Linked DNA regions of Sediminitomix flava. The protein of the gene in region 1 interacts with the protein of each later gene in a pairwise test. Links are inferred from orthologs where the notes say so. Each region holds a gene or a part of one and is shown on either strand. Other genes may lie near its edges.

Region 1 (16,859 bases):
TCATTGAATAGATAAACCTTCTTGTCAGCCTTTGTCTCTTGAACAGCTTTTGAGTGTTTCAAGTACCACTTCAATAAAGTTGTTTTGTAGTATTTAGGAACCGATCTTTTTGGAGCAAAACCTGAAACAGACTTAAAGATATCTCCAGTAATTGGTGCAGAAATAAATAAGTTACTTAAACGAGGGAACATCGTTGCCAAAGTACTCATTCTACTGAAGTTGGCAATCATTTTTGTTCTGCTAGGAATTTTCCCTTTTGACTTATAATATTGGTGGATATACTCAGCCTTCATTTTTGCCATATCGACATTTGAAGGACATTCTGCCTTACAACCCTTACATGACAAACAAAGGTCTAATACTTCCAATACTTCCTCTCTTTCAAATGGATTACTGATTTCAGTATTTGAAAGGAATTCTCTTAGAATATTTGCTCTAGCACGAGTAGTTTCTTTCTCGTTTTTGCTAGCCATGTAACTCGGACACATTGTTCCTCCCGACAGCTCTGTCTTACGGCAGTCTCCTGAGCCATTACAAAGTTCTGCCGATCTTAGAAGTCCTTCATTTTTGCTAAAATCAAAAGCCGTCTCATAATCTGGCGTTTGATAATCTGGCATGTACCTCAATGAAGAGTTCATTGCAGGGGTCTTCACAATCTTATTTGGATTGAAGATATTTTTAGGATCCCATGCTTTCTTTACATCCTCAAGTAGTTTATAGTTTTTGTCGCCAATCATGAAAGGGATAAACTCTCCTCTCAATCGACCATCCCCATGTTCACCACTCAAAGAACCTTTGTATTTCTTGACCAATTCTGCAATATCTGTAGCGACTTGCTTGAATAGCTGATTTCCTTCCTCTGTTTTTAGATTTATAATTGGACGAAGGTGCAATTCTCCAGAACCAGCATGAGCATAGTGTACACAGAAAAGATTTCGTTCTTTTAGCTTCTCATTAAACTCTGCAATGTAAGCAGGTAAATCTTCTACATCTACAGCGGTATCCTCAATTACAGCAACAGGTTTAGCATCTCCAGGAATATTTGATAGCAAGCCTAATCCTGCTTTTCTGAGCGTCCAAACCTTTTTGATATCATCCCCTTTAACTATTGGATAATGATAGCCATAGCCCGCTTCTTTCATTTCAGCAATCAGCTTTGCACAATCTGCATCCAATTCTTCTTCTGAATGTCTAGAAAGCTCAATTACAAGGATTGCTCCCGGTTCACCTTCAACAAAGAACCTATTTTCTCTTTGCCCTATATTCTCTTTAGTACAATCCAAAATATAATGATCCATCAACTCTACGGCAGAAGGATTATATTTTAAAGAAATTAAGTTAGCCTTTAATGATTCATCTATGGTGTTGAAATGTCCACAGATCAGACCTTTATATTTTGGAGGAGTTTGATCTACATGAAGCTTAATTTCAGTAATAAACATCAGTGTTCCTTCAGAACCTGATACCAACTCTGAGAAATTAAAAGATTTACCACCTTCAGTAAAAGGCTCCATGTGCAAAAGCATATCTAGAGCATAACCTGTATTACGACGAGGAATAGATGGCTTTGGATATTTTGAAACAATTTCCTCTTTATTTTCAGTATCTGAGAGAATATCGTACGCAGATTTATAAATCTGACCTTCTAAATCTTCTTGTGTTCGCTTTTGATCGAATTCTTCTAGACTAATATCTTTAAACTCAACAGGACTACCATCAGAAAGATACCCTTTCAAAGAAAGTACATGATCTCTTGTAGCACCATAGATTACTGAGTTCGAACCACAAGAGTTGTTACCAACCATACCACCAATCATAGCTCGGTTAGCCGTAGAAGTTTCTGGTCCAAAGAATAAGCCGAAATCTTTTAGGTGCATATTAAGTTCATCCCTAACAACACCAGGCTGTAAACGAACCCATGATTCTTCCTTATTAACTTCTAATATTTGGGTAAAATGTTTAGAAACATCAACAACAATTCCATCTCCTACAACTTGTCCAGCCAAAGATGTACCCGCTGTTCGAGGAATAAGTGACGTATTATTTTTATTCGCAAAAGTAATCAGTTGTTGTATATCGGATTCGTTTTTTGGGATAGCTACAGCTAAAGGCATCTCTCTATATGCAGAGGCGTCAGTAGCATAAAGTCTCCTCATTGTTTCGTTAAAAAATAACTCACCCGTCAATTCGTTAGCCAATTGTCTCAGTTTCTTCTCCATGTCAGTCAAGTATTGAAAGAATCAATTTCACATCTAGAAAATCGATAAGCTATTGAGGTACAAATCTATACCCAATAATCTGATAGCTTACATATTTTTTAAGATATACAAATATAATTGTTGGTTTTCATAATTTTCTAATTAAATTGTAATATAAGATGATTAATTTCAATATATTATTTCTCATCTATATACAATGGAAAAATCACTGCTCTCTCTTCATAGTCCACCTTACAACCTAACGATTGCCGTCAGATGTGTTGTTGCTGTTAAATACTCTATTAGGATTCGAGAGAACTTTATTATATAAAGATTAGTGAATTGTCCACACTCCCTTTTGGCATTTTAGCCTTAAGGGATTTTTTATATCTGCAATTTCGGGTATTCTGAATTTAGATTCATCATAGATTTCAGTGATACCACAAAAAGGAAAATAAGGATAGAACTCCCATTTTTAGGTATAAAAAAATGAATCACCCTAAGATTAAACTCAGAATGATTCATCAATAAATTTATAACTAAAGCTTATTTCTTAATTAGCTTCAATTGTTCTCAACAATAGTAAACTTTGTACAAAGCTATAAATTGCAGCCTCTCCATGTACACTTTTACCTTCTTCTATTGCTGGAGTGAACTGATCTAATTCTATATAATTCACAGTAGCACCTCCATCTGACATACTAGCTACAGTAGCCTCTGTACTTTCTACAGCGATGATTTCATCTTGAGTATGATGATAGAAAGTAATTGGGGCTGTTGGAGTCCAATCATGAACGCTATTTGCTTCAAAATATTGATCTAAAACAGTTGTCCCTTCATCACTTCTCAAATTAGCCAAGAAATCTGTATTGAATAAATCAGCTAAGTTTTGAGTTAATTGAAGGTTTATACCATCTACATTTGCTGTACCATTTAATAACTCTGGTAATTTAGATGCATACGTAGGATTAAAATAATCTGTCAATTCTCCTTTAACATACAAATTGTTATAGGTAAGGATCGGCATAGTAAGCAATACTGGTGAAGGATAAGTATCCTCTGCTACAATATTTGCAATTAGCGTCTTCAAATCATAACCACCAGCTCCAGGAGCATTAGCTGTTACAATGATATCAGATTCATTTTCTTGAATATATTTATGCGTTGCTAGAGCTGAATACCCTCCTTGAGAATATCCTGTAATATAGAATTCATCAGTTTTTTGAACTTCTAATTCTTCCAACGCTTCCAAAACAGCTCTATACATATCAATAGATGCGGTAGCTGTATATCTATAGTCAAAGTATGGATGATCTAAATCTGCTGAAGCACCAAATCCGATTAAGTCAGGAGTAAAAGTGATATACTCTGCCCCAGCAAAAAGTTCATATACAGGAATTCCACTTAAAGATGGAGCATCTACATCTCTTGTGATCGTCCCTCTTTGAGCCAATAGCAATGGATAAGCATTAGTCATCGCATCATCTGGAACAGATAAAACTCCAGATAATTCTACTTCATTTCCTTCATAAATTGATCGGTAGGTAATCACATACGCTTTAATCCCTTTTGTGAAATAATTTGCCACATCAGGGCCATATCCTAGTTGAACTAGAGCTTTAAGTGTTTCCTCTGTATGTTCTAGTTTCAAACTTTTGTCAACAAGGTATACATTTGAGGATGGTTGTTCTTGTTCTTCATCATTATTGAGTAAATCTTCACATGAAGAAAAAACTCCTAGAAAAAAGAATAGTAGTAAATAGCTGGTGAGCTTTCTATAGTGAGTATTCATATAAATAGTTATTGATAAAATAAAAAAAGCATAAGTAGTATTTACCGTTAAAGGCTTTACTACTTATGCTAATCTAACAAATACTTTTCCAAAAGTCACACAATAATAGTTCAAGTAGAACTAAAAAATATTATAAGCGATAAAAGCACCTCCATATGCCAATACAAACATGTAAAGTGTTTGTACAATTGGCCATTTCCAACTCTTAGTTTCTCTTTTCACTACAGCCAATGTAGCCATACATTGCATTGCAAAAACATAGAATATAAGTAGAGCCATTGAGCTTGCCCTTGAATATACTTTTTCTCCTGTAATAGGATTGACATCTTTCGCCATTTTATCAAAAACGGTTCGTTCATCATCTCCAGCACTTCCTACACTATAAATTGTAGCCATCGTACCAACAAATACCTCTCTTGCTGCAAATGATGAAATCAGAGAAATACCAATCTTCCAATCAAATCCTAAAGGGCGAATTGTAGGCTCAATCACTTTCCCTAAAATACCTGCATAAGACACTTCAAGTTTCTTAGAACTGATAAGGTCTTGAGTGGCTTGCTCATCTAAATGATGTTGTTCAGCCAATTCAATTGCTTGTGATTCGGCTTGCTCGAATTTACCTTCGGGACCATAGGATGCTAAAGCCCAAAGTACAATTGATATCACAATGATAATTTGCCCTGCCTCAAGTGCAAATGCTTTTACTTTTTCATAAACCACAAATACAATATTTTTCCAATAGGGAACTTTGTAATCAGGCATTTCAAGCATCAAATAAGCAGATTCTTGAGTTTTAATAATTTTCTTTAGTACCCAAGCAGAACCTAATGCAGCAACAACCCCAAGAAGGTAAAGCCCCATAATTACAATTCCTTGTGTATTGAAAATCCAAATCTTAGAAGTAGCAGGAACTACAAAAGCAACTAATAAAGTATAAACAGGGATACGAGCAGAACAACTGATAAGTGGCGTTACCATAATTGTGATTAAACGCTCTTTCCAGTTACTGATTGTACGGGTAGACATGATTGCAGGAATTGCACAAGCCCCTCCTGAAAGTAAAGCAATCAAACTTCTACCATTCAGTCCAAACTTTTGCATCAGTCTATCGGACAAATAAACTGCTCTTGCCATATATCCTACTTCTTCCATAATACTAATGAAGAAAAATAGGATAGCAATCTGAGGAATAAAGACAAGTACACCACCCAAACCTGCTAGAAGTCCATCAGTGATAAGATCATTTAAAAGGCCTGAAGGAAGCGTATTTTTAGTGAAGACCGTAAGACTGGCAAAACCTTCTTCAATTAGATCCATAGGGTAGCTTGCCCAAGAAAAGATTGCTTGGAACATCAAGAATAGGAATAAGAAAAATATTCCAGTTCCTAAAATTGGATGTGTAAGAATCTGATCTAAACGATCTGAGAAAGAAATATTCGGATTAGGTTCTTCTTTAATTGCATTTTTAACGATTGGCTGAAATTCATCGTAACGAGCCATCGTTTCATCTATCTGGTATTTAATACGAGGAAATGAAGCTTCTTGACAGATTTCATCAACAAGTTGAACATCACTTTTAGAAAGGTGAGGTAGGTTTTTATAATGGTGAGCAGTCAATTGAGCTAAATAGGCATTTTTTATCCCTAATCTAGCTTGAATTTGCTCTTGTGCCTTATTTTTTAATGACGGATAATGGCTAACAAAAGTATTATCATCTTTTGTAGTTACAGCTAACTCTTGAAGAAGGTTTTCAATAGTAGTTTTCAAATCTAAGATACCTGTACCTTCTCTAGCGTCTGTACAAACGATCTCTACCCCTAACTTCTTTTTCAGATATGGGATATCGACAGTAATACCCTGTTCTTTAGCCAAATCAATCATATTGATAACTAAAACAACAGGTAAATTTAAATCTCTGAGTTGGGTCAATAAGAGTAAATGTCGTTCTAGGCTTGTGACATCTGCAACGTAAACTACTGCATCGGGATAATCTTGATTGTTGGGGTTAGAGAGTACATTCAGAACAACTCTTTCATCTAAAGATGTCGGATATAAACTGTAAGTACCCGGAAAATCTACTATTTCAATTTTTTGACCTGAAGGCAAAATTGAAGTACCTGTTTTTTTATCTACAGTTACCCCCGGAAAGTTTCCTACTTTTTGTCTTAGTCCAGTTAGTTGGTTAAAAATAGATGATTTCCCCACATTAGGATTACCTAGAAGGGCTACCCTTTTTCCTCTCTGCGTAGTCTCCATTATTATTTTTTTGAAATCGCTTAGTCTACAATAATATTTTTCAACTCCTCTTCTCGAAATGCAAAGCTTAAACCTGCAATTTTCATATAATATGCACCACCAAAAGGTGCTCTACGTACGATAGTTACTTCACTACCCGGAAGACATCCAATTTCTAGCATTTTACTAGCTAAAGCCTCATCTTTAAAACTTTGAATGTTAGCAGTTTCTCCAAAGGCTAAGTCTACGGCTGATTTTATATTTCCCATAATCCTATTTAGACTTATTTTAAGTAAGATGTCAAATTTAAGAATTGAAATTGTATTTGGAATAAATCTTAATAAAAAATCACATTTTAATTTATGTTAATTCAAGTTGGATCCGTGACTTTTCGGTTGAAAAACAATTTTTAGTATTTTTTTTCGACTCACTTTAGAACTCATTTTCAGTTAAAAAGTTTGATCAACACTTAAATTCCTAACAGCAATATAGGCTCTCAGACTGCTAAACATTCCTTTTTTTATTATATTTCGACTTATGAGAGTTTGTATTGCAGAGAAACCGAGTGTTGCGAAAGAGATCGCTCAAGTCATAGGCGCTAAACAGCGTAGAGATGGATACTTTGAAGGGAATGGCTACCAAGTAACTTGGACATTCGGGCATCTGTGTACCCTAAAAGAACCTCATGATTACGATCAGACGCTAAAACGTTGGGACTTAACAACCCTTCCAATTATTCCTGTACGTTTTGCAATTAAGCTAATCGATGATGACGGAGTTAGAAAACAGTTCAACACTATTGAACGTCTTTTACAAAGTGCTTCAGAAGTCATAAACTGTGGTGATGCTGGGCAAGAAGGAGAAGTTATACAGCGTTGGGTTTTAGCAAAAGCAAAATATAACAAGCCCACCAAAAGACTTTGGATTTCATCATTGACTGATGAGGCGATCCGAGCAGGTTTTCAAAACTTGAAAGAAAGCACAGAATTTGACCAACTATTTGCTGCTGGTAGCTCAAGAGCTATCGGAGATTGGCTTTTAGGTATCAATGCGACTAGGCTTTACACTGTAAAATTTGGTGGATTTAAACAGATGCTTTCCATCGGTAGAGTTCAGACACCTACCCTTGCCATGATCGTAAATCGTTATGAAGAGATTCAGAACTTTAAACCCGAGAAATATTGGGAATTAAAAACGAAATACAAAGACGTTCTATTCTCGGCAAAGCAAGGTCGATTTAAAGTCAAAGAAAAAGGAGAAGAAGCAATTAAGACGATTGCAAATAAACCTTTTACCGTTGAAGATTTCTCCAAAAAGAAAGGAAAGGAACTTCCCCCTCCACTTTTGGACTTAACATCTTTACAGGTTGAGTGTAACAAAAAGTTGGGCTTATCAGCAGATCAGACCCTTAAAACAGCTCAGACACTTTATGAGAAAAAATTCTTAACCTACCCGAGAGTTGATACCACTCACCTACCGAACGATCAATACAAGGAAATCCCAAGTATTCTGAAGTCAATGACTGCTTATCAGCAACAAGTTGCTCCACTACTTGGTAAGCCAATACGAAAGTCAAAAAAGGTATTTGATGATAAAAAAGTGACCGATCACCATGCAATCATCCCTACCAAAATAACTCCGAGAAGTCTTTCGCAACAAGAGCAAGCTGTTTATAATATTGTTGCTTTAAGATTCTTGGCAGCTTTCTATCCAGACTGTCTTGTTTCTAAAACAGAGGTATTGGGTAAAGTAGAAGAAATTGATTTTAAAGCTACAGGTAAACAAATTCTTGATCCGGGGTGGAGAGTTTTATTTCCGAAAGAGAAAAAGAAGAATGATAAAGATGAGGAACAAATTCTCCCTGAATTTCAAAAAGGGGAAAGTGGACCTCATGAACCTCAGCTTGACGAGAAAGAAACAAAACCGCCAAAACCTTTTACAGAAGCTACTCTTCTGAGAGCAATGGAAACAGCGGGTAAACAGGTTGATGATGAAGAATTACGTTCTCTGATGAAAGAGAATGGAATTGGTCGTCCTTCTACCCGAGCAAACATTATTGAAACACTTTTCAGACGTAAATATATTAGAAAAGTACGTAAATCGATTGAGCCTACTCCTACAGGTCAACAATTGATTCATACGATTCAGAATGACCTTCTCAAGTCGGCAGAACTTACTGGCCAGTGGGAAAGTAAACTTCGCAAAATTGAAGATGGAGAATATCAAATCGATCAGTTCATGACTGAATTGAAAGATATGGTAACAAGCATTGTAAACTTTGTGAAATACAAGCAAGCTAATTTCACTATTGCATCAGCAGAGGAGAAAACGGAAAAGCCTAAGAAAAAAGCTAGTCCAAAAGCTAAAGCTCTTACCTGTCCGAAGTGTAAAAATCATGAGATGATTAAAGGAAAAGCGGCTTATGGTTGTACAGGATTTAAAGACAAAAGCTGTGATTTCACTTTAGCTTTTGAAATTGAAGGGAAAAAATTGACAGATAAGCAATTGGAATCCTTAATTCTGAAAGGAAAAACACCTGTCATCAAAGGATTTAAGAAGGATGGGAAAACAATCTCGGCTAGTGTCATTTTGAATGACAACTTCTCTCCCGAACTGACTATCCAAGAAGATGCTCCTCTCATCTGCCCTAAGTGTGGAATAGGGAAATTACTCAAAGGAAAAGCGGCATATGGCTGTAGCCAATGGAAAGAAGGTTGCAATTTTAAAGTGCCTTTCACTTTCTTCAACAAAACACTTTCTGAAAACCAACTCAAACAATTAATACAGAAAGGTCAGACACCTTTAATCAAGGGCTTTGACAAAGGTGATGGTCAAAAAATAAATGCGAAAATCATTCTTGACCCGAATAAAACACCGCAATTTGTTGAAGACAATTAATAAAAATCCCCAAGCTTGAATTACTTAAGCTTGGGGATTTTCATTTTAATTATTTAAGTAGATAAATCTATCTATTAAGTTCTCTAAATGCTTTTGGTGTCACTTCCTCTGATCTTTTAAAGTACTTCACAAAATGTGACGGATCTTTAAACCCTAAATGAAAAGCGATTTCACTGACTGTCTCATTCGTATACCTCAGCAGTCTTTTGGCTTCCTTAATCATAAAAAAAGAAATGACTTCCTTAGCTGATTTATTTTCATGCTTACGGCAAATTGCATTAAGATTCTGAGGACTAGTGTTTAATTTATCTGCATAAAAAGCAACATTTCGATCTACATTCAAATCTTGATTTAGAATCCCCAAAAATGATTGATACAAATTATTATGCTTAGCGTTTAAAGCACCTTGATCTTTCTTATTAAGACTAGTAAGATTTTGTATAAGCTTAGAAAAAAGAGCTTTTAGTAAACCTTCTATCACAAAATAATTTAGAAAATCGTGGCTACATTCTTGAATCAATGCTTCAAAGATAAGACTGATCGTCTCTGAAGATTTGAGATGTAAATGGCTTTGTTCTGAAAGTTGGTAAAAGAAATCAATCAGAGGTTTATCATTACTTTCTAAAAGAAAATCATTCCTCAAGATTAACACAAAACCTTCTGGCTCTGAATCCATATCCCAAAAATGTGATTGATCTTTCTGAATACAAAAAGCAATAGGTGTCTGTATATCGATCTGTTCTTCATCAATTGTATGAAATCCACTTCCTTTTGTCAGTAAAACCAATTCAAAGTAGTTGTTATGTTTATGCGCCTTTGTGACCCTTACATTTTTTCGAAAAGCTTCTACTTTTAGTAATTGATTTCTTTCGATTTTATCTTTTACATCTAACATACTCCCACTCTTTTTACCAACACACAAAAAGTCTTCAAATGATTCTTAGACAAGTGTGAAAGTTCAATATCCAAAAAAAATAAAAGATATGGAGTGTAGTCTGCTAAATAAATACTAATCATCAATTAGGTATCAAGCCACTTTTTAAAGTTTTTCATTCTTTCTCGACTGATTATGATATCATCATTTGGATTGGGTGCTAATTCTAATTTAATACGGCTATTGAACCAGTTATCAATTTTCTTAATAGCATTTATATTGATGATATATTTCCGATTAATTCTAAAAAACAAAGACTGATTTAACTGACTCTCCAGTTCGGTTAATGAATTATCTATTGGGTATTTCTCATTGTTGAATAGATAAATAAAATTCACTCCCTCTTCATATCGAATAAAACTAATTTCTTCTACAGCTACAGTTTTATACTGATCTCCAATTCTCACTAAGAACCTATTTTTTACAGTCGGAGTTTTCTCCATCAGCATATCTTTTAGCATACCCTGATCGAGTGGTGCAAAAGCTGCTTTCATAGATGAATATTTATCCAAAACTCTTTTTATATCAGTAGCATCGTAAGGCTTTACGATATAATCAATACTATTAAGCTGAAAAGCTTTAAGAGCGTATTCGCTAAAAGCAGTTGTAAATACAATTGGTACTTTTACTTCTACAGATTGGTAAATATCAAAACAATTTCCATCGCTGAGTTCGATATCTTGAAAGATGAGATCAGGAGATTTATGCGAACTCAGCCACTTTATACTTTCAGAAACAGAAGAAAGCTTTTGCAAAATTTGAATGGAGGAATCGTAAGATTGTATCAGATGACTTAACCTTTCAGAAGTATGAAACTCATCTTCAATGATTAAAACGTTCATAAACTTGCTTTGATAGTAAAGGGATTTTGACTGTAAACATATTCTCTTCTTCAATCACTTGAACTTCTCGTTTTGCCAAAAGATGATACTTCTGCTTCAAGTTTTTTAGACCTTCTTTTGTAGAATTAATTTGGTAGTCCTTTCGATTAAGTTTGTTACGTACGATTATATTTTCAGTATTCTCTAGTACTACTACTCTAAGGGGATTTGTTTCACTCATTCGATTATGTTTAACTGCATTTTCAATTAGACCTTGAATTGCAGTTGGAGAAACATAGAACTTCATTAGCGTATTTTGCTGTAACTGGATATCCAATTCAATGGACTTTTTAAATCTTGTTTCTAACAAAAAGAAATAATCATTTACAACCTGTATTTCATCTTCAAGTAAGACTAAGGTCTTTTCATTCTGTTCGATGATATAACGTAGAATCTTAGATAACTTGACAATAAATTCCGAAGCTAAATCTTGATCTGTATAAACTAAACCTGATAAAACGCTTAAACTATTGAATAAGAAATGTGGTTCGATTTGTCTTTTTAAGGCTAAAAACTGATTTTCAATATTTTGCTTTTCAAGTTCTTTTACTCTGAGCTGTTCTTCTCTCAACAAATTATCTTTATGAATTACCTCACTAATCCCGTAAACCAACATGTAAAAAATAGATAGAGCTATAGTTAGAATTGGATTAAAGTGCTCCATTCCTGACCATGTTTCATGATTTTGATAAAAATAGGTATCTGCATAATAATAAATGCGGTCATAGATAGCCCCAAAAAATAAGGCCATACCCCAATTCATGAAAGCCTTAGAGGTAAGATTTTTAATTTTGAATTGGCGATTTAAAAACTCAACTACATACCACACAACCATCCAATAAGAAATGGCATAGGTGGAATACAAAATACCCCTCAGGGTTAATTCTGTTCCAATTTCAAAAGTCTCATCAAAGCCTTTAACAATTAGATGAAGGAGGAAAACAACGACTAGCCGTACAAGAAAAGGACTTTTAAATATCATACATATGAATTTCTCTTATACCAACTGATTCCTTCTTTTAGACTAACACTCAAGTCTGTATCCTTCATTCCTAAAGCTTTCTTTGCTTTCTCATTTGAGAAATAGTTATCAAGAAAAAGTAACTTGATATTAGATGAGTTAAAAACGGTTCTTTTATTCGTGAGAGCTTCAAAAGCATTTGCCATTAGCATCAGAAAAACAAAGAGAAATCTAGGAATAGGTATCATTAGCTTCTTTTCCCCTGATAACGCCCCTATTTCCTTGAAGAAAGAGTGATAAGTTAAATTTTTTCCAGAAAGAAGATAGCTTTCTCCTGCTTTACCTACTTTCAGTGCTTTTATGGAAGATTTTGCAACTTCAGTTACTGAAACAAAACTTTTACCTCCAGGAGGATAAAATACGATTGACTTTTTTAAACCATACAATAATAATACACCGCTAGAAGGACCTGCATCTCTTTCTCCAATCATAAATGTTGGTGCTACTATCGTTGCATCCAAGTTGTCATCTCTTACAGCATTTAATACATTCTCTTGGGCAAGGTGTTTACTATAAGCATAGTTTGAACTTTTGAGCCAACTCATAAACCCTTTGGCTTCATCACCGGGTTGATCTAAACTTCCATTTGTAAAACAGTTTGCAGTACTTACAAAAACTAGCCTCTTGACTTTATATTTCAGACATAAATTTATAATGTTAGAAGTCGTCTCAACATTTATTTTTTGATATACTGAGAAATCATTTTCATTTGGCTTTGTAAGAGCTGCTACATGAATCACGAAATCACAGGTAGAGATGATGCTTTCTAAATCTTTTAAACTGGTAATTTCTCCTTCATAAATTTCAAAAGCCAGTCCATCTAAAGCCAACATATTACAGCCTTTTCGAACCATAGCAACAGCTTGATATTGCTCCATATCTTGTAACTGTTGAATAATGTTAGCACCAAGAAATCCATTGGCACCAGTCACTAAAACTCTTTGTTTTTTATGAAGCATAATTAGAAATTTCTTGTTGTTGAATTTCTCTTAAAACGTTTTTCTTAAACATTTTAAGTCTAAGAAAAGATGGACAAAACATAAAAAATAATCGACTCAATTTACTCATTGCTCCAGGTATTATTTCTGTTTTTCCTTCAAAGACTTCTCGCATACAAATCTCTGCAACCTCTTCCGCACTAAGTATCGTTGATTTCACAAAATCATTATGAGTATTTATTCGATCTGTTACTTCTTTGTTTGTAGGCATTCCTCCAGGATATGCTACACTTACTTGAATATTTTTATCTTCCAATTCGGTAGCCAGACCCACAGAAAAAGACCGCACAAAAGCTTTTGAGGCAGGGTAAATTGTTTTGAAGGGCATCGCCCCAAAAGAAGCTAAACTCGAAATATTCAAAATATAAGCCTTCTGATTTTGCTCCAAGAGTGGTAAAAATCCTCTTGTTAAGATAACTAAGGCACGAATGTTTATTGAAATTATATTATCGATATACTTTTCTGTTGCATCAGAAAATCGCTTTGTTCCTCCAACCCCAGCATTATTAATGAGCATATCAACCTTATAACTTTCACTTATCGACCTGATCAACTCATTCAGTAACTCTTCTTTCACTAAATCTAATTCATACGTTTTGACATTCACTTTATGGGTTGATTTAATCGCTTTGCCTAGACTTTCAATTCCTTCATTTGGTAGTGAAATAAGTATCAAATTCCGATGGTATTGTGCACACTTGTAAGCTAAAGCCTTCCCTAATCCTTGACTTGCTCCAGTAATGACAGTGTAAGTTTGGTGGTATATCTGTTTCATGATTTATAGATTATTTGTTAGTCGATTAATTCCGCATAGATACTTTCCAGCACTTTATCCTCTTTGTACTTTAATTCGGCTCTTTCACGTAGTTTTGAAAAAGATGAAATTAAAATCGGTTGAATAAATCGGTCTTGAATAAAGCGAGGCAATAAAGGATCTGTTGGAGCTATAGAAGTAAAAACTACAGAAGTTTTAGCCAATGATTCTTCTTTCAATTGCCATACTTCATGATATTTTTGTTGTCGAATAATTCCTTTCTTCTCAGCCAAATATTTTGGACTAGCATTACCCTCTATCCTTGTAAAAGTATTTGACTTCTCTTCAATTGTATAGGATGTTATTAGATCTTGCTGATTAAAGGGAAACGGAATATTATAAACGCTATACAAAATCCATTTTTCATGATCTGAGGCTAATACATCAGTTTCTTTTGAACCTATTTTCCAATTTCTAAGCTCAGTAACATCACTCAGACAATATATAAGTTCAACGATGCTAGCTTGTGTTTCTAAACTCACTTTCAACTCTCTTGTCTTGAATCCATCCTCTAATGTGAGCCAACGGTATTCAATCTGAATTCCTTCTTTAACTTTTGCGACTTCCCAATTTGTCTTTTCAAGGGTTTTCTGAGCAGACACAGTGTTCGGGTAAAATATCAGACTCAAGAAAACGGTAAGTAAGAAAATTTTGAGAGTATCATGAATAGGCTTTTGTTGTAATGGTGTCAATATCATAGCACAAAAGTATTTAATACAGCTCCTACAGAATAGAATAAAAATGCAAACTGTCAGATAAGCCGTTATTCTGTCAAAAAAATATATTAAAACGTAATTATATTTTTCCCTAATCTGATCCATTTCTTTATATGTGTCTATTATCAGTTTCTATTCTTAAGTAGTTTCAATTATTACAAACCCCTACTCTGTTTGATTATATTTTATCATGATAAAATGAAGTATTTTATCGTTAGAACACATTAATAGATTTTTCTAGTTCTAATATGATTGGAAGTTGTTAGCAAATATTTATATCGTTTCGCATTCTGTTAAATATAATAATATGATATGTACAAATGATATTCATTCATATTCTGAAAGTTGATTTTCCTTTCGATGTTCATGAACTTCCAAAAGAGATCCTTACTTTTGTAGTTTATCAGTAGAAAGAAGCATGATTTCAGTAGAAGGATTAGGCGTTAGCTTTAGTGGGAATACACTATTTGAGAATATTTCATTTGTCATCAATGAAAAAGACCGTATTGCTCTTATGGGAAAAAATGGAGCAGGTAAATCAACATTGATGAAGATTATGGCAGGAGTTCAATCGCCTTCATCAGGACGAATAAGTTGTCCGAAAGATAAAGTGATTGCATACTTACCTCAGCACTTGCTTACAGAAGATAATCGTACCGTTTTCGAGGAGACTTCTCAAGCCTTTGCACACATCCATAAAATGGAAGAAGAGATCAATTCGATCAATAAAGAATTAGAAACTCGTACCGATTACGAATCGGATGAGTATATGAAATTGATTGAAAAGGTTTCTACACTTAGTGAAAAGTTCTATTCCATTGAAGAGATCAACTACGATGCAGAAGTTGAAAAAGTATTGATAGGATTGGGTTTCGAACGTACAGACTTCACCAGAGCTACCTCAGAATTTAGTGGTGGATGGCGTATGCGTATCGAGTTGGCAAAGATTCTTCTTCAAGACCCTGACCTTATTCTATTGGATGAGCCAACCAACCACATTGATATTGAATCAATCCAATGGCTCGAAGATTTCTTGATCAATAGTGGAAAAGCAGTTGTGGTCATCTCACACGATAGAGCTTTTGTAGATAACATCACAACACGTACCATTGAAGTTACGATGGGACGTATCTACGATTACAAAGCAAAGTATTCTGATTACTTGGTATTGCGTCAAGAACGTAGAGAACAACAAAAGAAGCAATACGAAGAACAGCAAAAAATGATTGCAGAGACGAAAGAGTTTATCGAGCGTTTCAAAGGAACCTACTCGAAAACCCTTCAAGTGCAGTCTCGTGTAAAAATGTTAGAAAAACTGCAACTCGTAGAAGTAGATGAAGAAGATACTTCAGCATTGAACTTGAAGTTCCCTCCTGCTCCTCGTTCCGGTGATTACCCTGTGGTAGTAAATGAAGTAACCAAAAGCTATGGAGATCACTTAGTCTTCAAAGATGCTCACTTCGCGATCAAAAGAGGTGAAAAAGTAGCTTTTGTCGGTCGAAATGGAGAAGGTAAATCTACGCTTGTGAAAGCCATCATGAGTGAGATAGACTTTGAAGGTGAGTTGAACACAGGACACAATGTTCAGATTGGATATTTTGCCCAAAACCAAGCTTCTTTATTGGATGAGAGCCTTACCGTATTCCAAACAATTGATGATGTAGCCGTTGGGGATATCCGTACAAGTATCAAGGATATTCTTGGTGCATTTATGTTTGGAGGCGAGGCATCTACTAAGAAAGTAAAAGTCCTTTCTGGAGGAGAGAAAACACGTTTAGCAATGATTAAACTCTTGCTAGAGCCTGTGAACTTGTTGATTCTTGATGAGCCTACCAACCACTTGGATATGAAAACCAAGGATATCTTAAAACAAGCTCTAAAAGACTTCGATGGAACGATCATCCTTGTATCTCACGATCGTGATTTCTTAGATGGATTGGTTGATAAGGTTTATGAATTTGGAAATCAAAAAGTGAAAGAACATTTAGGAGATATCTATTCATTCCTTGAAATGAAGAAAATGGATAACCTAAAGGAAATTGAGCGAAAAGCTTAAAAAAAATCACAAAATATTATAAAGAGCTTACTCATAGAAAAGTAAGCTCTTTTTTTTGGTCTAGTTATTGAAAACGCTATTTGCATACTTGATCTAGCAATTTCAAGTGACAATCTGAACCAAATTATTTCATTAGATAAGAATTGTTAAATAACGATTCCTTTTCACCTAGCTTGTAATTTAAAGTGTCATCTTTATGCCATTATTCAAGGTGAGATTTGAATAAATACATTTTTACTTCCGAAAAACTATGGCGAAACATAAACTTCTGATAGGTCTCCTAGCCGTTTCTGCAAACGCTGCCTTAGCACAACAA
Region 2 (16,822 bases), on another replicon or contig:
CCGCCGGTAGGGAATTTCACCCTGCCCCGAAGAAAATCGTAATAAATTTCAGACGAAAGTCGATATAAAATAAGGAAAATACAATTTTGGAAAGGCTTGAACTCAAAAAAGACAGGATAGAAGACTCATATTACAAATAGAATATGAGAAAATTGGAGATGTATAAACATTGAATGATCGGAATGCTACTAAAAAATATACCGTAGGAAGTTTAAAGTTTCCTACGGTATAAATGCCTTATTTATTGAACACCGTTTTCAGTGTTTACAGGTACGTGTTGTTTCAGATAATTAGTCAATAATGTATAGAGATGTCTTCGAGTATTTTTCCCTTCATAAATACCATGTGCACGGTTTGGGTAAGACATCATCTGAAATTGCTTATTGTGTTTTATCAGCTCATTTACCAATAACTCCATACTCTGATAGTGCACATTGTCATCTGCAGTACCATGAATAACCAACAGATTTCCTTCCAACTTATGCGCATGCGTAACAGGTGACCCTTCCACAAAATCTTCAAGATTGTCTTGAGGTAAACCCATATAACGTTCCTGATAAATATTGTCGTAGATCAATTGGTCCGAAACTGCTGCCACTGCCATTCCTGTTGTATAAATTTCAGGATATTTGAACATCAAATTCAAGGTCATAGAACCTCCTCCGCTCCATCCCCAAACGGCTGTACGTTCATTATCCAAGTAATCTAACTTCAAGATTTCTTTGGCAGCCATAGCTTGGTCATGTGCATTGATTACGCCAACTTTTCTATAAATGCTTTTTCTCCATTTACTTCCTTTCAAACAAGGCGTTCCTCTATTATCCATATCAATCACTACGTACCCTTGTTGAGCCAAGTAGATATTCCACATTCCAATCCAACTATCAGTAGCTACTTGCACCCAAGGCTCGCCATAAACATGGAAAAGTACAGGATATTTTTTATTCGGATCAAAATTGATTGGTTTCACCATGCGGACATCAATCTCTAAACCATCTTCGGTGGTTACCTTTGTGAACTCGACTTCAGGCAAAGCAATTTCCCTCACTTTCGTACTGAATTTGTTATTGCTTACCATCGAATTCAACACTTTATGTTTCGGCAAAGAAACTACATCTACGGCTGTCGCTTCAAGTGCACTATTATGCTTATAGATTGCATATTTTCCATTTGGAGAACAGTTATAAAGGTTTGTCCCTGTTATTTCTTTAGGTGTAATTCGCTCTACTTTGTTCTTTCCTTTTAAGTCAACTCTATACAAATAACGTTGTGTACTATTGGTAGGAGAAGCATGAAAATATACATGCGATGAAGTCACCGATACAAATGAAGCAACATCAAAATCGGTATCTGTAAGAAGCGTTTTTTCTCCAGTCTTTATGTTTACTTTATAGATATGTCTCCAAGCATCATTCTCTGTCATTCGTAGAAAGGCTTTTTTATCATCAACCAATTGTAGCGCATTCGCTCCCCAATTATCTGCCGAAATATCATTGTAGTTCAAGTCAACCCATGTATCTTCTTTCTCAGTATAAACTGCTTTAAGTTCTTCTGTATTCACATTGTACGTCCAGACTACCAATTCATTTTGTAGGCGATTCATACGCTGAATGAGTAGAGTTTCTTCATTTACCCATTGAATACTCGGAATGTAATGTTGGATAGATGAGCCTTCAAGAGGAATCCATTTGATTTTTTGATCAGATAATGAAACTACTCCTATTTTAGCAGAAGAAGGGTCTTGCCCTACTTTAGGATACTGGATTGGAATTGGTTTTGAATAAATAGAATCGGTTGTATTTATCATGTAGAATGTTCCGATTTTAGAAGCATCTACTTGCCAAAATGCTAAGCTATTTCCATTCTCATTCCAACGGAAACCATCTCTACAACCAAACTCTTCTTCATAAGCCCAATCAAATGTTCCATTAATAATTCCTTCTCCACCATCTGTTGTAAGCTGTGTAAGCGTTCCTGTTTCAAGCTCTTCTACATATAAATTGAATGCTTGTACATAAGCTACTTTACTATTATCTGAGGAAAACTTAGCGTACATTAATGTCGATGCTGGAAATTGCTTTCCAATCTGAGAGAGTCGCTTTGTTTTTAGGTCATAGATCCAATAATCACCTTTGGTATTGGCTCTCCAAACTCTAGATGAATTGGTAAAAATCAAGAGTTTACTTTCATCTTCTGAAAGCGTAATTTCTTCAATGTATAAAGCTTTTTCTTTTCCTTCTGGTACTAGCTCGGTAGCAGATACAAGTGTAGATTTCTCAGACGTTGCTGTTTTATATTTGATGATATCTTGCCCATTTTCTCCCCAAGAAATAGTGATATAAGCTTCCCCGCCATCAATCCATTGGATTTGGGGAGCATATTCTTGTCGGAATTCTGAAGAAGCAAAAATTCGATCTAAGGTTAATTTGCTTGAATCTTGTACCGCCTGTCCCATGAGCTGAACAGCATATAGAAATAGAGTAATTGTAAAAAATAGATATCGCATGTTTTTATTTTAATGTGAATTGATCGACTAAAATAAAAGAATACGATTATTTTACCTCAACAAGGATATTTAGATACACAAAAAGGTGAATATAGTATCAGGTTAATGAAAAGTAATTCCATAAAAAAAGCACCAAGCTTACGCTCAGTGCTTTATTTATACTTCAAATTAAAAATATCTTTATTCTACACCCAAACCAGAAGCCCATCTGAGTTCAGCCAAAGACTTTGCTAGATCTGCTCTGATCTTGAATAACTTGGTTTCTGCTTCCAAAAGCTTTCCTTCTCGAACATTGACATAGAATACAGAACTTTCTCCTGCTTGAAATCTTTGCTCTTCTCCAGAAAGTAATCTTCTGTAGTTGCTTACCATATCAGATTGCATACCCATGACTCTGAAATGGTTTTCTACTACATTGTATTGCTGACCAATATTCGTTGTAATTGTTCTTCTCAAATTCAATTGATCCAATTGTACTTGGCTCATCTTCACTTTGGTCATACCCAATTTTCCTCTTTCTTTCCTCAAGAATAATGGAATGTAGAAAGAAACCCCTGCCTTGTAGTTTTCTACAAAGAAATCGGCATCATAGTTATTGCTTGAAATTGGGGTTCTATTCAAGAAGTTATACTTGAAAGTCAACTTTGGCTTCAGCATCTCTGCATTTAGCTTTCGCTCATAATCAAGCTGCTGATACTTTGCGTCCAAGACTCTTAAGTCTGGATGAGCCTGTCTTGCCAAAAGTAAAAGTTCTTCCAATGAACTTGTTGGTAACTCTGAAATCGGAACCGAAACAGGAACTAAGGCATTACTCATTTCTACTTCATTTCCATCTTCATCCCAAAGGTGATTGGAAAGAATCATTCCTGCATTCTGATAAGCTACCAATGCATTTTGTACATTGATTTCTCTTTGCTGAATTGTAATTTTTGCTTCTACAGTATCCAAGGCAGCCAACGCCCCTTGTTTTACTTGATCTACTACAGCTCTATATCTGAAACGTGCTAACTGAAAACCTTCTTCTGCCAGTCGATAACTGTGGTACGTGAAATACCAATTCCAGTAATCTTTAGCGATCTGAAGAATCAATTTGTTGATTGTACTTACCTGTTTTGCTTCGGCTTCGGCTTGGAATGCTTGTGCTTTTCGCAAAGCGGCTCTTCGTTCATCAAAAAGAAGCCCTCTTAAAACCGGAATTTCTATACCGACATAGGCCAATCCTTTTTCTGAGTTGGTATCTGACTCTGGGTTCAGAAACTCTCCTGTATTTTTCTCATAGCCCATTTTCAGTTCACCAATCCAAAGTGGTACTTTCAAATAGCTATCCCAAAGTCTGTAATAATTGGTATCCTTGAATTGTTTGTTATTAAAGTCTGAACCAACCGTAGGGTCAAAATAGCCTCTAGACATTCGGATGTTCATACGAGCATTTTCCGAAAGTAAATAAGCTTGTTGAGCTACAGGATGATTTTGGAGTACCAACTGATAAATATCTTCAAGCTGAAATACTTTGGTGCTGTCTTCTTGCGCCATCAGTACATTACTCGAAAGAAAAATTGTGAAAAAACCAATCAAATAGTTTCTGATCCTATCCATACGTTCTTCTACTCATCATCTAGTTGCTACTTCTTTTCCGCCGCTTCCGCTTCTTCTTTATTCTTCAAACTAGGAGGGAATCCATTGATCTGACGCCATAGTTCGTACCATACAGGAACTTCGTCTAGCAAGACCCAACCATAGACCCCAGAACCTACTCTGAGTTGTTCAGGCCATTGGTCGTCTCGTTTATTTCGAAGATCTGGCGTAATTAATACTCTATATTTTCCGTCTTTTCCACTTACGTAGTCAATAACTTCTACTTTACCACCAAAAGTACCTACCGAAACACTTGGCCATCCTGAGAACTGAATTGCAGGCCATCCGTCAAACTGAAGACGAGCATGTCTACCAATATCAAGAAGTGGTACATCCATGGCTTTCACTTCCATTGCTACAGCCAATTGAGGATCTTTCGGCATCAAGCTCATTAGTGACTTACCCACTTTTACGTTCTCACCAATACCACTTGATAATGCTTTTACCACATAGCCATCTTGAGGGGCTTTGATGGTACGCATTCCAGTACGAATCTCAATATTTCTGTATTTATTTCGATAATCTGAAAGTTGCCCTTGTGACTCCGCTATTTCACCGAGTGTGGCACTCAATTCAGATTCTGTTTTGGCTATTTTGCCGAAAGCATCCGCTTGAATACTATTTCTACTGATTAAGGCATTTTGAAGTTCTGCCTTACTCATATTGAATTTGTTTTCTTGAGAAAGCTCTTTTGCTTTGCTCGATTGAAACTTACTTCTAGCCGATTCTAATTTCACCAAAGGAATTAGTCCGCTATCATATAAAGCTTGATTGGCCTTATACTGACGGTCAAAGTTTTTGAGGTCAACTTGTGCCGCTAGCCAGTCGATACTATCACTACTAATCTTTAGCCTTGACTGTGCAATTTTATTGGTGTTCTGATTCAACTTAAACTCCAAACCATTTTTCATGGCTTTTAATTGCTTCTCATAAGCTTTCACTTTATTGAACTTTGCCTCAATTACCTCTTCTTTGGCGGTCATTTGTTCTTCCAAACGTTTCAGTAATTCGGGGTCAATGTATTTTTCTTTGATCTCAGAAATAGTGATCAAAACTTGTCCAGAATCAACATACTGACCTTCTCTGACATGCCAAGCAGAAATCTGCCCATCAATAGGCGATGGAATCACCTGAGGTCTATCCGAAGGACTCAAGGCAGTCAATTCTCCCTTTGCTCTAATATTTTGTTGCCAAGGCAGAAATAATACAATGAAGAAAGATAAGAAGATACCCAAAAGCCATCTTGCTAATGCTCTCGCATTTTTTGGTGTATGCAGCGCTTCAATTGTATTCAGTCGTTCGTCGTATAAATTTCTGTCTGCAGACTGTTTAGATGAAATCTTTAACATAATTCGATTGGTTTAGGTCTTCAGAATTAAATGATAGAATCAGGATCAATCATACAATCTCTGAATTTGTCATTCTTGATCATTTGTTCGTAAGAACCTTCGCAAGCAATTTGTCCATTATCCATTAATACCACTCGATCACATGCCGAGAGCATTAAAGGATCATTTGAAATACATAGAAGTGTCCATGGATTTTCTTTGTTCATCAAGAAGCTAATCAATTGTAACCTTTCTGGTTTATTGATCTTGCTAAATGATTTGTTCAGAATAAGCAATTTCGGACGTTCGGCAATACATCTTGCCAAAATAAGCTTACTCGCAATACTGCTTGAATAGCTTTGTCCTCCTGATGTAATCATGGTCTGAAGACCATCTTTTTGCATATTCACGAAGTCCAATAAGTTGACACTTTCCAATGCCCATATCACATCTTGGTACTTTACTTTGGCTTTACCCATTGTGATATTTTCCAAGATTGTTCCATCGAAGAGTTCATCTTCAGAAACATTTCTTGCAATAGTATCTCTTAAACTGTTAAGATTGATATCCCTTAAGGAAATTTTGTTGAAAGAAACTAAGCCATCATAATTTTCCATCAATCCAGATATAATATTGATAAGGGTGGCTTTACCCGAATTATTATATCCTGTGATACAAACAGTTTCCTTTCCTTTTATTTCAAGGTTGATATTTTGAAGCACCTTACGCGAAGCATTCGGATAAGAATAAGAAAGGTCTTTGATTTTTATATCCATACCTTCCGTTTCCTTATGCATATGAATTCCTCCTTTGCGCTCCAATGGAATATCAGTTACATATCCTATTTTCTCAACAGCTGTTAGTGACTGATAAACCACATCAATATTAAGAATCAATTTCTCAACGGCTCCTAATACCAAAACAATCACAATCTCCGAAGCTACGAACTGACCTAGATTTATTTCTCTATTGATAACCAAAAAAGTACCAATAGTCAATAATCCTCCTGTCACTAAGGTCTTAAAAACTACTATATATGAATACTGTCCGATTAAGACTTTGAATAGTTTTTTCCTGTATCTGAGGTAATTACTTGTATAGGTATCTGTTTTCTCTACAGATAATCCTGCACTACCCGCCAATTTGAATGAATAAAGTGTTCTGGCTATTTCTTCTAGCCAATGTACCACTTTATACTTGTATTTTGATTCGATCAAACTTGCCCTAAGTCCTTTAGGCCCTGTATAATAGAAGAGTGCGATCAGGACAGAAACGAGTATCAGACCAAATACAATAAATAAGGGGTGATAGAAAGAAAGCAGTACCAAACCAAAGATGATTTGTAAAACTGCGGCAGACAAATCAATTAGTAACTTAGGAAGACCTTTCTGAATATTTAGAATATCGAAGAATCGGTTCATCAACTCGGGAGCATATTCTCCCAAGATAGACTCAACCTTCATTCTTGGCAATCTGTATGTGTACTCCAAGGCAGCCTTCACAAATATCCGTCGTTGGATAATCTCCACGAGACTAATCTGCATAATCTGAAGCCCTCCTGTCACGAGTGTAGCTACAATAATAATTGTGATCAGAAGTGCGATGGAATCAAATACTACACCACCAGCTACCATTTCAATAACGGCTTGAACCCCCACAGGAAGTACCAAACTGATAATAGAAATAATGATAGCATAGAAATAGATGTAAAGAATGTCTTTCTTTTCAGCTCCCAACAGCGCCATCAATCGCTGAACAGGCCCTTTTGATTTTTCTAAATCTTTATCACTACTCACCAAAGAGTCTAATGGAATAGGAGCTACATACTCTACTAAACCTTCTGCATTAATATGAATAAAAGGCAGGGCATCTTCAGGATCTTCTAGAAGCACTTCTTCATTATCGAAGTAGGCATAGGCACTCAATGACTTTCGGTCGGGCTTATAGAAAATGACTGGAGTTAGCTTCCCTTGCTCTTCGTAAAAGCTAAATATAGGATAGTTTGCTTCTGCTACTAGCTGCTGAAAATCCGATACCGTTACTTGGTGGCGGATCAGTGCCAAATCTATTTTCTGAGCTTTACTGCTTAAATCCTGTAAAAAGGCAACTACATTATCTTCGTAGTTTGTATCATTATTAAATTGATCTTTTAAAGATTCAGACTTATAATCAAAAGATATAATTGATGCAAGCCGCCTACAAATAGGAATAAACTGCGTAGCGTTCATGGTCGTGTTTTAAAATCGTTTTCTTTTTGTTTAGTCTATTAAGTTAAAGGTCTCTTTTCTACCCTTTTATTCTCAAATTTAGTCAACTTTAACTTAAGCATTTTCAATTTGTTTGAATCCTTGAAATTTTATACAAGAATTTAACACTTTTCCCAAAAATTGTTATCCATATTAAAACTTACATAGGTAATACTTTTCTTCCATTTGTCTTCAAAGCCTTACATGTGTAGAACTCCCCTGTTTAACATACCGTTATTCGGTTGCCCCTTAACATCAATCAAATGATAGTACATATGAACGACAAATGGTTTCAAGCTTTCGAAAACTGGCAAGAACATACAGATTGGCTTATTTATGCAGGTGGTGCAGTGCTTTTACTAATTATCGTAATTGCTGTAGCCTCTAAAAAGAAGAAATCACCTTCAATCAGTAGAATCCAGCAGAAAGACATGGAAGATACCTTGAAAGAAATCAAGGTTACTCAAAGTCATACCTCGCAACTACTAGAAGGCTTTCAATCTGCCATTCAAGAAAAATTCGATGAGTTTAGAGATAAACAAAAGCTTACAGTAGATCTGGACAAGCAAATAGACCGACTTGAAAATAGAATGATGCTTCTGAAGAGTTTGCCCGAAGAACTCAGTAATCAGATTCAGAAAAAAGAATACCGCTATAACATGGGGCTATTTTGGGGTGGACTTTTTACTGGATTGTTAGTATGTGCCGCGGGCTTCTTGGTTTATATGAATTGGGGTACTATTTTTCCTGAAGTATTGAATATCTTACAGGTTTCTCCATGATAAAAACGTCATCCACTCGTTGGATTTTCCCTAAACCAATTTCTTCAGCATATATACCAAAAACATTTCAAAAGCTTTCTCCTCTGATACAGCAGATTCTCCTACAACGAGGAATCTCCTCAGAGGAGAAAGCTCGCTTGTTTTTTTCAGCTCACCTACACGATCTTCATGATCCTTTTCTCATGTTTCAAATGCAAAAAGCTTCTGATCGAATAACAGAGGCTGTAGAAAATGATGAAAAGATTCTTTTTTACGGCGACTACGATACAGACGGAATCACCTCTGTCGCTTTGATGATTTCATTTTTTAGAGAAGCCTGCCCAAACTTCACTTATTACATTCCCGATCGTTACCAAGAAGGCTACGGACTTTCTGAAAGAGGAGTAACGTATGCAATAGAAGAGAACTGTGGACTCGTTATTCTTCTTGATTGTGGAATCAGTGAACAAGAAAATATAAAGACACTACAAGAAAATCAGATTGATGTAATCGTCTGTGATCACCATTTGCCTTCTAAAGAATTACCCGAAGCTTTTGCGATCTTAAATCCGAAACAGCAAAATTGTGATTACCCACTCAAGGAGTTGAGTGGCTGTGGTATTGGTTTCAAACTTCTGCAAGCCTTTTCCATTCAAAATGAGATTCCAGAAGATTTACTATGGAATTGGACAGGCCTAGTAGCCTTGAGTATTGCAGCTGATATTGTACCTGTTGAAGGAGAAAACAGAATTTTACTACAAGAAGGACTGAAAAGATTCTCTCAATACATCCCGACTTTAGGGTTACAAAAACTCTTTTATCATGCGGGAGTCCCTGCTCTGCCCGATGTTCATGACCTTGTTTTCAAACTCGCCCCTCGTATAAATGCAGCAGGTCGTATAGCTCATGCAAATCTTGCCTTACAACTGCTCATATCTGACGATGAAAAAGAAGCAAACCGATTAAGTCTTGACCTTGAACAGAAAAATCAACTTCGTAAAAAATACGATCAAGAAGCGACCTCTTTAGCATTAGAACTCTTAGATAATATACCTGAAGAGAAACTAACAACAGTCTTATACCACCCCGAATGGCATAAAGGAATTATTGGGATTGTGGCCTCAAGATGTATTGAGCAAAAATATAGACCTACAATAATCCTCACAGAACATGAAGATGGCTTACTCACAGGTTCTGCCAGATCGGTAGAAGGTGTTAATATCCATGGCTTACTTTCTGATTGTAAACATCTCCTTGAATCTTTTGGAGGACATGCAAGTGCTGCAGGCTTGAGTCTGAAAGCAGAGAACTTGATTGCTTTTCAAGAAGTTTTTGAAGAAAGCATGCACAAGAAATATGGACAGTCTTTTCTTCAAAAATCGATTAATATAGATGCTGAGCTAAGTTTAAGTGAGCTTACAGAAGAATTTTATGAGCAGTTACAACTGTTAGCTCCTTTCGGACCATCAAACAGAAGACCTGTTTTCTGTGTTAGAAATTTAACTTTAGCTTCTCCAATTCGTATTCTTAAAGGCAAACACCTTAAATTACAGGTAAAACACCCTCATTCTTACCGTTATTTTGAAGCTATAGCCTTCAATAAAGCTGACGAAATGTCATTATTTGAGAATGGAGAACTATTTGCCCTATGTTTTTCGCTCACTGAAAATACTTTCAGAGACAAACGAGTGCTGCAATTAGAGATAAAAGAGATTCAATTAGAAAAAAATAGTGCGTTATGGGAAGACAGATCACACCTATAGTTAAGAATTTACTCATCATAAATATCGGTGTATTTATACTTGTCGAGTTTTTGAGGAGTACTTTTAATATAGATGTAACCAACTTGTTTAGTTATCACTATCCGGGGTCTCCCGATTTTCAGATCTATCAATTTGTTACTTACATGTTTATGCACGGGAGCTTCATGCACCTTTTCAGTAACATGTTCGGACTCTTCATTTTTGGACCTTTACTGGAACAAGTACTAGGCTCAAAACGATTCTTACAATTATATATGATTGCAGGTATTGGTACAGGACTTATCTATGGAGGTATCAATTACTTTGAAATGACTCAGATTCAAGATGCTTATTATGCTTTTGTATCCAACCCGACTCCTCAAGCATTTATTGACTTCTTCACCAACTATGGCCCTGAGTTTAATCAATTGAACCCTGCACACCGCATGGATTTTTATGAGTTTATGCACACTACCTTCCCTGCCGACCCTTCAAATAAAGTATATATCAATGAAGCTACTCAATATGTTCAGTACTTCTACGATCAGCACTTGAATTATAGTATGGTTGGTGCATCGGGGGCTATTTTTGCACTCATCATGGCATTCGGACTTATCTTCCCGAATATGCAATTGATGTTGTTATTCCCTCCAATACCAATCAAAGCAAAATTCTTAGTAATGTTCTATGGAGCCTATGAAATATACGAATTAATGCTCCAAAGTCCGGGTGACAATGTAGCTCACTTGGCGCACATTTTAGGGATGGGTTTTGCCTATGTTCTCTTAAAAATGTGGAAAGTTCAAAGACTTTATTAAGAGATGCTTGTAAGTTCCAAAAGTGGTTCTCCGCTTTTGGATATTTTTTTTATCTTATCTGTTAAAGAAATATAGAGAATAAAGAACCTACTCATATTTTGTTCCGTATTCTATCATACTAAATAAGCGATTCCTTCGACCATGAACACCTTCGTAAATGATTTTAAATCTGTGTGGAATCGGCCAAATAATATCGTTCCGAGGCTGATTATTATCAATGTGGCAATCTTCGTGCTTTCTGCATTGGTATACCTTGTATGTAAATACACAGGCAACATCGGATTTTACCAACAGTACATATTCAGAAATTACGCCTTACCACCAGATATTGTAGATTTCCTATTTCATCCGTGGACTTTAGTTACGTATTTCTTTTCTCATAGCATCAATGATTTTCTGCATATCATCTTCAATATGCTATTACTTTATTGGTTCGGAGATTTACTCGGACAAATGATTGGAGAAAGGAAGGTATTAGCCTTGTATGTACTTGGAGGCCTAGCAGGAGGACTTATTTATTTACTATCCTATAATCTTATTCCTCCACTTGTAGCTGCAAAAGGAGGCGTTAGCGGACTTGTAGGTGCTTCAGCCAGTGTATATGCTATTATCATTGCATTAGCGACACTCTCTCCCGATTATAAAGTGCCACTGCTTTTATTTGGTCCAGTCAAATTGAAGTACATCGCGATAGTGCCTGTAGCATTTTCTTTATTCGGAATTGCAGGCCCTAATGCAGGTGGTAATATTGCTCACTTAGGAGGTGCACTAATCGGTTTTGTGTATATCAGATCAATGCAAAAAGGAAATGACATTGGAAGACCAATTCTATCTACCTTAGATTTTCTTGCAGGTTTATTCAGTAAAAAGCCTCGTTTAAAAGTCACGAAGAATAAAAAATACACCAACGCCACTGCTACTGATTCAAATGGTATGCCTGACCAAAAAATTATAGATGCCATTCTGGATAAAATTTCAGAGTCAGGATATGAAAAACTGAGCAAAGAAGAGAAAGAATTACTCTTTAAAGCCAGCCAGAAAAAGCACTAGTTTGTCCAACTAAAAAGCCTCATAAGTTTCAAACACTTATGAGGCTTTTTTATCTGTTTTTCTTTAGTCTAGAAATCATAAGTCTTTTGTTGGATATTCCAACGTAAGCCCATTCCGACAAAGTTTGTTTTATGTTCTATTGGAGCGGGTTGCTCTGGGTCAGAAATATGATTCCATCGGAAAGTATATTTCATATCCACAAAGAAATTATGAAACACTTGATAGCTCAATCCTCCATCTAAAATCAAGTTTCTACTCAGTACTCCTTGTCCTATTTTATGGCCATATTCGTTTCGGTCTGTATTGTTCGGTACTCCATGATCGGGTTTCCCAACATTATAGTCTAAGTAAATATTACTTCCCCAGTTCTCTTCATCAGTAATATCAATACCTTGTTCAGACAAAAACATTTTACCTACAAAGCTCAGTTTAGGCATAAAACTCGGTTGGTAGCGCATAATCCCGATTACCTCTTGAAAGTTTGCCCCTAGCGGATGTGCCAATGCTTGTTGGTAATGCTGATGATTTCCATAATTCACCTCACCTTTATGAGTATACATATATGGGCGAGCTGCATTATACTCCATCTGAAGGTCTAAATTATCTACACCAAAGGCGTTGATATATTTCAATCCGATCTGACCACCAATTTTATTGGCAAACCAGCCTGAACCTGTAAAAAATTCACTTAGAAGAATGTCATCTATAACAAACTGTCCGTAAAGTTGAAAGTGTTTCAAGAAATTCCACTTCAAGTCTGCTCCAAGCATTGCGCTGTCATTATCTCCTAGTTGGAATTCTATAGCTCTATAGAAAATGATAGGATTGAAGTATGTGACATCAAAACCATTATCTCTTCCATATGAGATTGATTCAAATATTCCGATGTTTAGGTTTTTAGTGATATCTACTCCTAAATGGTGAAATGCCATATATTTTCTAGGAAATAACCCGTCATCTCCCTTTTGATTGTTGGCTATCATCTGAGCAAAAATATTGGTGTAATTCAACTTCCAGACTTTCGTATTGAAACGGAAGAATAGATAGTCTGTCGCATTATCGGAAAGTACCATAGATCGATATCCATTCCCGATAAAATTACGATCATAACCAAATTGTAAATCAATCTCATCAATCACATTAAAATTGATATATCCTTTTGCCTGAAAATAATCATACGCACCATTCGAAGTCATTTTGTAATAGCCTTCCCCTGGTATCGACTTCCTTTTATTGACTTCATCCTGAATATAATCAGGTGTTCTCGACTGATTTTCGGTCATATAAAAATAGAAACCAATCTTATTCCCAATAACTCCCCTTACTTCAGCACCACGAGTATTGATAAAAGCCAACTCATCAAGATTATTATCTTTTCCTGTGCTAAAATGAAGAACAGGATTTACATGTAAATCGAAATTACTTTCTTCTACACTAAAAAAATCAGACTTAGCTGTATAAAAGTGCTTAAGAAACGGCCTTTCAGCATAGGCCAAACTGGCTTTAAGCGAATCATCTGAAATCCATTCCCAATTATCTCTTAGCAGATAAGTTAAATTATATTGGTCTGCCAAAGAAAATTGTTGAGTAGAATCCGTATACATTTGCTCAATAAAAGAAGCTACTTCACTTCTTTTATAAGCTTTTACGGTTGTATAATAATCGGAATTACCTCCGTTTAGAATTTCGTAACGGTCTAATAAATAGTAATATTCTTTATTCAATGGCACATTTGAGCTTTGTGCGTTGGCTGCAAAAATTCCAAAAAACAATAAAGAAAATACTCCCCAAAAGCGGTTCATAAAATATATTTTAGTCTGCTGATTCCTTATTAAAAAGTATTTTTTTCTCTGACCTTGAGAATTAAACAATTTAGAGAATTTTGACAAAAAACATGCTACATCTTTATCTAAAGGCAAAAACCTATAAATGGCAATAAAAAAAGAGGTACTCCTTTTCAGAAATACCTCTCATCTATCTTGGTTGAATTTTTTTAATGCTTCAGTGTAATCTCTTCCAAAAGCTCTGTGGCTGCATAACGATATGAATTATCTAAGCGGGCTGTTTTTAAAGCTCTTTTCGCTGTATCCCATTCTCCGTATTCATTAGCTATAACACCTAGAGAAAAGTTGTATTGAGCTTTCGTTTCCAAATCTAAACCTCTGTACTTCACCAATTCTTTCAATTGATCAACGGCTTTCTTTGTATTTTCACTCTTATAGTAAGAAATCGCCTTGATATAGCCTACCAAATAATGCTCTGGCATTTGTTGTAAACACATATCAGCCATCTTAATCGCTTGCTGATATTTCCCTTGTACCAAATACAGTTGAGCTAATTCTGCGTGTTTTTGTGCTCTAGTCACAGGGTTTTCCTCATGTGCCAAAATCTCATTATTGAAGGCAATGATCTCCGATTTATCCGTAGTAGCATGTGCAATTTCAATTTGAAGCTCATGTACTTTCGGATTAGAATTATCAATCATCATCGCATCAGACAATAACTCTCTTGCTTTTTCATACTCATAAATTTCAAAATAGCTTTTTGCCACTCGGTATTTATAAGTTGGGGTCATCTTAGTAACCAACGCACGGTAAGGACCATAATTGGCTTTTGAAAGAATATCGGAAAGTTGATCATACTCATGAAGGTGATAAGAAGCATAACCTTGCTCATAATAAAAGCGAGCTGTTTCTTTGGGTGAACTACCTCTCAAAATATCAAGCCCTGCCGATGCCGCATCTTTTGCCTTTGAGTATTCTCCTCTTTGATTCATCAGCTTAGCGTAATAATACAAAGCTCTCACATTTCTTGGGTTGATATCAAGAATATCTACCAAATGAGTTTCTGTATCATCCAATCTATCCAACTGAATTAAGAGTTTCAGAATATTATTTTTATACTCTAATTTCTTTTGAGGAGAGTCATCATACTTGAACGCATGATTATAATGCTCTATAGATTTATCAACTTTTTCCTTGTATTCGTATAGCTTTCCAAGCTTAGCGTGAGCTTCAGCTACTTCAGGTTTTAGCTCAACAGCTTTCAACAAACTCTCCATTGCATTATCTGCTTGTCGAAGTTTGTAGTAGCACATTCCTTTCTTGAAGTGAAAGTTGAAATTTTTTGGGTCTTCAGAAATAGCTTGATTATACTGATCGATCGCCAACAAATATTGTCCGCTTTCTCTCAGCTTTTCCCCCTCTACATAAGAAGATAGGCCTAGATCACTTTGTGCAAATGCCACCGTATAGCACCACGACACAAAGAATAGTAAAACCAGCTTTCTCATATCATTAATTGAATTTAGAATCTACTAAGTTTATTGGTTCGAGTCTCTAATCATGAAAAAATGAAACTCTATCAGTTTAAAATAAACAAATACTCTGCCTTATATTGATTTGCTACAATTTTTTTGCAGAATTGTCTTTACTGTATTCTTCAATTTAAAGATACAGCCTACCAACAAACATATCCAATAAATGTAAAAAGGGAAAATACAAATGTACTTTACATGTAGAGTTTTTTGCTTTCTATGTAGTTGATGACCTCTTCATGTACCATGTAGCGTAAAGACAAACCTTCAGCAATAGACTTACGGATATAAGTAGCAGAAATGTCAACTAGAGGAGCTTCAATAAACTTGACATTAGGGTGTTTTACTAAATCAGATGCATTTGAGTTTGGTCTGGGGTAAACCAATAATCCATACTCATCCAAAACAGTCTCATAGTTTTTCCATTTCGGGAAATGCTCTAGATTATCTTCTCCTACAATCAGCTTAAAATCATAAGAAGGATATTTTTCTGACAAATAGGTAAGAGTATCTACCGTAAAACTCGGGCGAGGCATACGAAACTCAATGTCAGAAACATTAAAAAGTGGATTGTCTGAAATGGCTAGTCTGACCATATCCAATCGGTCAAACTCATGCGCTAACGACTTTTTCTTTTTAAAAGGGTTTTGAGGAGAAACAACAAACCACACCTGATCTACTTCTTGGCTTTCTGCCATTCGGTTGGCTATAATCAGATGCCCAACATGGATAGGATTGAATGAACCAAAAAATAAGCCTACTTTCATCTTGTTTCTCCTTTAGAAATTACTGCCCTATAAATGTATTGATTAAGTTTTCCGATTCTGCACAAGCTTTTTCTAGCTTATCATTGATCACAGAAACATCAAATTCATTTTCAAAAGACAATTCGTATTCTGCTTTTTCTGTTCGCATCTTAATGCTTTCTTCCGTTTCTGTATTTCTACCAATCAGACGTTCTAGCAAACAATCTACAGAAGGAGGCATTACAAAAATGGCTAAGGCTTTTTCTTTGTAGATTTTCTTAATGCTAATACCACCTTTCACATCTACATCTAGCACAACATGCTTGCCTAAGCTCCAAATACGCTCAATTTCTGCTTTCAGCGTTCCATAAAACAGACCTTCATAAACTTGCTCATATTCGGCAAATTCTTCATTCTTGATTTTATTTTCAAAATCACTTACCGAAAGGAAATAATAATCTTTTCCGTCAACCTCATTCGGACGTGGTTGGCGTGTAGTTGCTGAAACTGAAAATGTTAAACGCTCATCTTTGCCAAGAAGGTGTCTTACAATTGTCGTTTTACCAGCTCCAGACGGTGCTGAGAAGATGATGATTTTCCCCGAACTCATAGCGTTTGTTTATGACAAGTTATCTTATGGTATAAAGGGGCAAATGTCGTAATTTTTATATTTC

Evidence for each region.
Region 2: the proteins of BC781_RS14910 (region 1) and recJ interact in binary tests that used the Escherichia coli proteins (3 or more experiments, as listed by UniProt). The link is inferred for Sediminitomix flava from one-to-one orthologs.

The regions. Positions count from the first base shown.
Region 1 is NZ_QGDO01000003.1:812,170-829,028, reverse strand. What follows is about bases 6,425-9,442. They hold BC781_RS14910 (type IA DNA topoisomerase), read left to right. Parts: upstream 6,425-6,762; coding sequence 6,763-9,123; downstream 9,124-9,442. Other genes in these bases: BC781_RS14905 (helix-turn-helix domain-containing protein), read right to left, coding at 9,191-9,442; BC781_RS14915 (FeoA family protein), read right to left, coding at 6,425-6,494. In the rest of the region: BC781_RS14930 (FAD-binding and (Fe-S)-binding domain-containing protein), read right to left, coding at 1-2,219; BC781_RS14925 (lipase family protein), read right to left, coding at 2,752-3,990; feoB (ferrous iron transport protein B), read right to left, coding at 4,111-6,246; more of BC781_RS14915, read right to left, coding at 6,267-6,424; more of BC781_RS14905, read right to left, coding at 9,443-10,018; BC781_RS14900 (LytR/AlgR family response regulator transcription factor), read right to left, coding at 10,144-10,899; BC781_RS14895 (sensor histidine kinase), read right to left, coding at 10,880-11,920; BC781_RS14890 (NAD-dependent epimerase/dehydratase family protein), read right to left, coding at 11,917-12,918; BC781_RS14885 (SDR family NAD(P)-dependent oxidoreductase), read right to left, coding at 12,908-13,732; BC781_RS14880 (SRPBCC family protein), read right to left, coding at 13,750-14,469; BC781_RS14875 (ABC-F family ATP-binding cassette domain-containing protein), read left to right, coding at 14,906-16,543; BC781_RS14870 (tetratricopeptide repeat protein), read left to right, coding at 16,794-16,859.
Region 2 is NZ_QGDO01000009.1:90,814-107,635, reverse strand. The notes cover bases 7,886-10,866. They hold recJ (single-stranded-DNA-specific exonuclease RecJ), read left to right. Parts: upstream 7,886-8,493; coding sequence 8,494-10,239; downstream 10,240-10,866. Other genes in these bases: BC781_RS23050 (rhomboid family intramembrane serine protease), read left to right, coding at 10,215-10,866; BC781_RS23060 (hypothetical protein), read left to right, coding at 7,979-8,497. Also shown: BC781_RS23080 (S9 family peptidase), read right to left, coding at 242-2,506; BC781_RS23075 (TolC family protein), read right to left, coding at 2,687-4,102; BC781_RS23070 (HlyD family secretion protein), read right to left, coding at 4,129-5,490; BC781_RS23065 (peptidase domain-containing ABC transporter), read right to left, coding at 5,517-7,697; more of BC781_RS23050, read left to right, coding at 10,867-11,036; BC781_RS23045 (rhomboid family protein), read left to right, coding at 11,178-12,086; BC781_RS23040 (hypothetical protein), read right to left, coding at 12,155-13,888; BC781_RS23035 (tetratricopeptide repeat protein), read right to left, coding at 14,080-15,378; nadD (nicotinate (nicotinamide) nucleotide adenylyltransferase), read right to left, coding at 15,597-16,169; gmk (guanylate kinase), read right to left, coding at 16,189-16,758. UniProt on the Escherichia coli protein: Single-stranded-DNA-specific exonuclease.